Regions from separate parts of the Pseudoalteromonas sp. T1lg24 genome, predicted to be linked through region 2. Evidence: predicted binding sites of a transcription regulator. Region 2 holds the regulator's gene; the other holds the start of a gene.
The links. Region 2 encodes FliA, which starts transcription of late flagellar genes. Its sites were predicted from a motif close to CTAAAGNTNNNNNNNNNNNNGCCGATA; they were not measured.

Region 1 (3,417 bases), 150 kb from region 2:
TTGGTTTCGCGCAACTGTCGAATCATCGGCAATAAATACTATACGCTCACCAAGATCTTTTTGCATTTCACCATCTGAAACCAAATCAGCGCTCACCTCTGTGTTTACTGGGCAAATTTCATTCAGTATCTTTTCTACATCTAGTATTTCAACGAGTTCCTTTTCGATTTCAGTTACTGCAGTTAAATACGAATAACGGCCCGAACCTGACGGAGGTGGCATAATTGATTCCCAGTTGATATTAACGATACGCTCAACCGAGTCGACTAAAAAGCCCTGCACTGAACGGTTATATTCAGTGATGATAATAAAACAATCTTTTGTATCTTGAATCCCAGGGCCACCAATAGCTAAAGAAAGATCGATAACCGAAATTGTTTGCCCACGTATGTGCGCCACACCTTTAACGAAATGATTAGATTTTGGCATTGCCGTTAAGTTAGGACATTGTAAAACCTCACGTACTTTAAATACGTTAATTCCGAACCGCTGCCTGCCTTTTAACTTAAACAGCAACAACTCTAGCCTGTTTTGACCTACGAGTTGCGTTCGCTGATTAACCGAATCTAAAATGCCTGCCATTTCAATCTCCTAACTTGAAGCAATGAAAAGGAATACTTCTTGCTTCTTTGTTATTGTACTACCGTATAACCTTGATGTGCCATAATTTTGACACTCGCTAGTTATACCTTGTTTTACCCATAAAGCATAGTCGAAACATTATGAGTTTGTTTAAAAAAAATCTTTATTTCTTTATTTTAATACAAATTGCTGCGCTTGCTATGACTTCACTCAAAGCAAAGGTTTACAGTAAGTTAGAATTGCAGCAAATCGCAATAGATTATGTTGCCGATAACAAACAACCCAACCCTAACCAACACCCTAATTCGCAGTTGTCGATTACGGCGTTACCGCTCGATACTCGTATCAAAACGCGAACATGTCAGCGCGATTTGCAAGTAAGTGCCGCAAATCCTATCAATACTAATCGGCAATCTACTATAAAAATTAAGTGTTTAGATCAAAATAATTGGCAAGTTTTTGTGCACGTAAAGCAATTAGAGCTCGTTGAAGTGATTACGGCAGCAAAAGGGATCAGTAAAGGGCAACGAATTACCGCACAACATTTAACCAGCAAGCAAGTTGCAAAACACTTAACGCGTTCGAATCAATTTAAATCGAGTACTAACTTAATAGGTAGCCGCAGTAAACGAAATGTTCGTGCGGGACAAACTATCAACTACAATTATATTTGTACTATTTGTAAAGGCGATAAAATTACTATTTTGGCAAGCTTTAAAGGCATGACAATTAAAACGCAAGGTGAAGCGCTTGAAGATGGCCGCATAGGCGACAACATTAGTATTCGCAATGTAAAATCTAAAAAGAAAATTCAGGCAAGAGTTTTAAACACTGAGCTGGTAAAAGTCACAATTTAGCGCTGTACTCTAGTAGAAATTTCAGGTTAAATAAGAGGTTACAAATTTAATAAAAATAGTGCATTTTTTATTAAAGGTTGTACCCGAGATGCCGATACATAAGATGTGAAATCTTAGTAGAGAGAACTGTCATGGTTAATCAAATAAATCAAGGCTCAAACAGCCAAGCAAACGTCAGGCTTGAAAGCTCTAAGCAGCAAGCGTCTGAAACTGCTAATAAACAAGTGCAAGTGAATACTGCTACTGCAAAGGCAACTAGCGATTCAGTAAGCATTACACCGCAAGCTCAACAGCTTAAAAAGCTAAATGAAAAAGCGGAGCAATCATCAGGTATTGATGAGAAAAAAGTAAACGAGCTGAAAAAAGCGATCGCTAACGGCGAATACAAAATTGATGCAGAGAAGCTTGCTGAAAATATCAATAAGCTTGAATTTAAACTTTTCGGTCGATAGTTTATGAATCTAGAACAGATATTAGCGCAACAACTTGATGAGTTGAATACTATGGCTGACATCCTAAAGCAGGAATTAGAAGCTATCGTTGCGCGCGATCATGAATCTTTAATATCTGTTGTTGAAAGCAAAGTTGCATCGTTGCAGTCAATTCAGCAACGTGATCAACACATTGCCAAATTAATTGATCAAGACGGTTTTGATAAAGCTGAATATCAGCCAACAATCAACCAAATTAATCAGGTATTAGCTGACTGCAAAAAGCAAAATGACGTGAATCAAGTAGCAGCAAATCAAAGCCAGATTGCTTCACAAAAATTAAAGAATATCTTATTTGGTAAAAGTCATACCGGATACGACAAAACGGGCAAATCTTTCTCTCTACCTAACCCGATTGCTCGCGGGCTAAAAGCGTAATCTGAATTTACTAATAAAAAGTAACCTGCTAGTAGTAGGTTACTTTTTTTACGTTTCTTGGCTTTGTTTGACCAATATATAAGTCATGTACCAATTTCATATCTAGCTCAACTTCTGTTGCATACGTATCACCCACAGCGTAGCTTTTGGTCACTTTCGCACCACGTACAACACCTTGTACACGAACTTTCAAAGTATCATTACTAGCGATTAGGCCTTTAACGCTCGTTTGCGCGTCAACTTTTTGTCCGTAGACTTGTTCCGCGAGCTCACGATAAGCCTCAAGCTTTGATGCCTTCATTGCCATAATCGATTTTTGCTCTGTTGTTGTACCGGGTTGCAAACTGATCGGTGCATACCCTACCGCATACAGCACTGGGTAGTTATCTGGTGTTTGGTATTCATATTCAATATGTTTATCAAACAGTTGGCTACAGCCACCTAATAAATATAAGCTCGTTACCAGAGTTGATGTTTTGAAAATTGATTTCAACATGTTGCCACCATTCAAATGCATATTACATTTGAATTAGCAATTTTCGCGCCACTGTATAGTTTGGTACAGAAATTGAATATATAGACTAAGGTTTAAATTGAGAGCTGCGCTATGCGACATCTAGTATTACTTCTTTTTATTGTGAGCTTTTCGTCTCATGCAATTTGGTATGAATCAACCGGCCAAGCCAAAATACGCAATGGTAATGTTGAACAAGCTCGAATGATGGCAACCGAAAACGCTATTCAGCAAGCTCTACTTTTTTCAGGTGCGCAAGTTACTAGCCTACAGCAAGTGGTAAATGGCATTTGGCAAACACCAAGTACCCAAGTTTACTCTCATGGAGCAATCGATCAGATTGAAGTAATTGATGAAATTCAATCAGACAACACGCTCTCAATTACACTTAGACTAGATATTTTAGATAATAGCGAGACTTGCCAAAATTCATCGATTAAAAAGAATGTGGCTCTAACAAGAACAGGTTTCAAAACTCCGAGCCATGCAACTTATGGTCAAATTTTTGAATTACCAAAAGCATACAGCGAAAAGCTCGCAAAGCATTTGTATCAGTTTACCCATTTATTCAACACAAAAGCCGATATTAACCGTA
Region 2 (3,417 bases):
AATGAATGAAGATATGGCGCGCCGTGACCCAACTCGTGCTCTTTTACTCGACCGTTTGAAAGGTATGGGTATCAGTGAGGCAGTAGCGGACCAGCTCGCGTGTTTTATTCCAGATGACGTTGCACCGCGTCAAGCGTGGCAAGAAACGCTTAATATGCTGAGCAAACAACTATACACGGCGAATAACGAAATTTTGCGTCGTGGTGGTGTATATGCCTTAGTTGGTCCTACGGGCGTTGGCAAAACCACGACCGTGGCCAAGCTAGCTGCACTTGGCGCACAAAAATTTGGCGCCAACAATATCGCGCTAATCACAACAGATACTTATCGTATTGGCGCATATGAGCAATTATCGACTTATGGTCGTATTATTGGCTGCCCAGTAAAGCAAGTTAAAAATGCAGAAGAACTCACTGAAATTCTTTATCATTTAAGAAATAAGCGTCTAGTATTAATTGATACAGCAGGAATGAGCCAACGAGATATACGTTTGACTGAGCAACTTAACACCTTAATGCGCAATAGCCGAGTAGATATTCGCAGTTACCTTGTGTTAAGTTCAACAGCACAGCTTGAAGTACAGCAAGAGGCGATTAAACAGTTCAAACAGGTACAGTTAAGTGGTTGTATCTTCACAAAACTTGATGAATGTCTAAGTTTAGGTGAAATTATCAGTGTAGCCATTCAAAATCGTCTGCCAATAGGCTATCTTACCAATGGGCAGCGTGTACCAGAGGACATTCGTGTGGCAAATGCGGAAAAATTGGTCAGCAAAGCTCAGCAGTTGTATGCAAAACGAACAAACGCGCAAGCAAGACGTGCATCAAGCATGGCGCATCAAGCAGTAGGAATGTATGATTAACCCAGAATTAGATCAAGCTAGTGGCCTGCGGAAAATGAAAAACAACAACAAGGCTGTAAAAGTAATTGCGGTAACTGGAGGTAAAGGGGGAGTTGGTAAAACCAATGTCTCTCTAAACATGGCAATCGCCATGGCTCAGCAAGGCCAAAAAGTACTGGTACTCGATGCCGATTTGGGTTTAGCAAACTGTGATGTAATGCTGGGTTTGCGTGTAGAGCGTAACCTTTCTCACGTGCTTTCAGGTGAATGTGACCTCGAAGATATCTTAGTTGAAGGGCCGTATGGTATGAAAATTGTACCTGCGACATCTGGCTCTCAAAACATGGTGGAATTAACACCATCTGAACACGCTGGCCTAATTCGCGCTTTTGGCGAATTAGACTCACACTATGATGTACTAGTCGTTGACACTGCGGCCGGTATTTCAGATATGGTGCTTAGTTTCTCTCGCGCTTCACAAGATGTGCTTGTTGTTGTGTGTGATGAACCAACATCAATAACCGATGCTTACGCACTGATTAAAGTGTTAAGCCGTGAGCACGGTGTGTACAAATTTAAAATAGTTGCGAACATGGTACGCAGCTTAAAAGAAGGCCAAGAGCTTTTCGCAAAATTATCAAAAGTAACTGACCGCTTTTTAGATGTATCGCTTGAGCTAGTCGCAACAGTTCCATTTGATGAAAATATTCGAAAAGCGATTCGTAAACAAAAAACCATTGTTGACGTATTTCCAAAATCGCCTGCAGCAATTGCGTTCAAAGCACTTGCAACTAAAGCGGCGAGCTGGCCAATTCCAAATCAGCCGTCAGGACACCTAGAGTTTTTCATTGAGAAACTGGTTAGTAATTAGGAACGCCTATGAAAAGAACCGCTGCCTATGCTAATCAAAATCAATTATCGCAACTTGTCGAACAGCATACGCCGTTGGTTAAACGCATTGCCTACCATATTTTAGCGCGTCTGCCGGCGAGCGTTATTGTCGAAGACCTCATTCAGGCGGGCATGATAGGACTCATTGAGGCTGCTAAGAACTTTGATGGCAGTAAAGGTGCGAGCTTTGAAACCTATGCGGGTATTCGGATTCGCGGTGCAATAATTGATGAAACGCGTAAAGGAGACTGGGTACCTCGCTCAGTACATAAAAACGCCCGTGAAGTCGCCGCAGTCATCAATCAGCTAGAATCATCACTCGGACGTGAACCAAAAGACAGTGAAGTAGCTGAAAAACTTGATATTACGTTAGATGAGTACCATCATATTCTAAGGGATATAAGCAATGGTAAAATTATCGGCATTGAAGATCTCGGTGTTGATGAAGATGTCATCGACGCAGGGCTCGGCAATAAAGAACAAAATCCATTAGTTGATATTCAACAGGATAAATTTAATAAAGCGTTAGTAGAGGCAATACAAACTTTGCCAGAAAGAGAAGCGTTAGTGCTGTCACTTTACTACAATGATGAAATGAATTTAAAAGAAATTGGGCTAATTCTTGAAGTGAGTGAATCAAGAGTGAGCCAAATACATAGTCAGGCCATGGTGCGCCTTAAAGCAAAAGTCCATGACTGGATATAGAATAAAAGTAGTAAGTAAACAATTAGGTGCATACCTCACTGGAGGATATTTTGGATAAAAACATGAAAATTCTTGTAGTTGACGACTTTTCAACGATGAGAAGAATCATTAAAAACCTGTTAAGAGATCTTGGTTTCACAAACGTGCAAGAAGCAGACGACGGTAGCACTGCGCTACCAATGCTGCAAAACCAAGAGTTTGACTTTGTAGTTACGGATTGGAATATGCCAGGTATGCAAGGTATAGATTTGCTGCGCGCGATTCGCGCGGATGACAGTCTAAAACACATACCGGTACTAATGGTAACTGCGGAAGCCAAAAAAGAGCAGATCATTGCTGCAGCGCAAGCAGGTGTAAACGGTTATATCGTTAAACCATTTACAGCAGCAACGCTTAAAACAAAGCTTGATAAAGTTTTTGAGCGTTTAGGCTAACGGGAAGGAGAGGTTTATGTCAGCAAGTGCTGCGCCTCAAATTACCTTAGAACAAGCTAAGCAGCTAGTTGCGTTTCTTGAAAACGATGAGCAACAACAAGCGCAAGAGCTGCTAAAGCAAGTTACGGCAATTGAGCAAGATGAATTATTTGGTGAGGTAGGCAAACTAACTCGTCAACTGCATGATTCATTGAAAAATTTTCAACTTGATACCACTTTATCGGCGTTAACAACTGAGTCTATTCCTGACGCAAAAGAACGTCTCAATTATGTTATGGAAATGACAGAGCAAGCTGCGAATACAACGATGGACGCCGTTGAAGCATCGCTGCCTATTGCCGATAACTTGCAAACAGGTCTCAACAATATTAAGCCCAAATGGGACAAATTAATGTCGCGAGATCTTAAAGTTGGTGAGTTTAAAGTGTTATGTCATGAGCTAAACGGCTTTATGGACGAAGCAAAAACAAATTCTGATAAATTAAATGCATTAATGACAGAAGTGCTCATGGCCCAGGGTTATCAGGACCTCACAGGTCAAGTTAT

Region 1: flgM (flagellar biosynthesis anti-sigma factor FlgM) is a predicted target of FliA. The motif match lies at 1,510-1,536, and genes of this name have one in related genera.

What each region holds. Positions count from the first base shown of each region.
Region 1 covers NZ_PQCB01000006.1:257,230-260,646, forward strand. The annotation lists gene C2M30_RS04205 (chemotaxis protein CheV) at 1-582, opposite strand, end outside; gene flgA (flagellar basal body P-ring formation chaperone FlgA) at 723-1,439, shown strand; gene flgM (flagellar biosynthesis anti-sigma factor FlgM) at 1,571-1,891, shown strand; gene flgN (flagellar protein FlgN) at 1,895-2,308, shown strand; gene C2M30_RS04225 (LPP20 family lipoprotein) at 2,337-2,804, opposite strand; gene C2M30_RS04230 (flagellar assembly protein T N-terminal domain-containing protein) at 2,916-3,417, shown strand, end outside.
Region 2 covers NZ_PQCB01000006.1:111,286-114,702, reverse strand. The annotation lists gene flhF (flagellar biosynthesis protein FlhF) at 1-862, shown strand, start outside; gene C2M30_RS03475 (MinD/ParA family ATP-binding protein) at 855-1,712, shown strand; gene C2M30_RS03470 (RNA polymerase sigma factor FliA) at 1,721-2,437, shown strand; gene cheY (chemotaxis response regulator CheY) at 2,488-2,871, shown strand; gene C2M30_RS03460 (protein phosphatase CheZ) at 2,888-3,417, shown strand, end outside.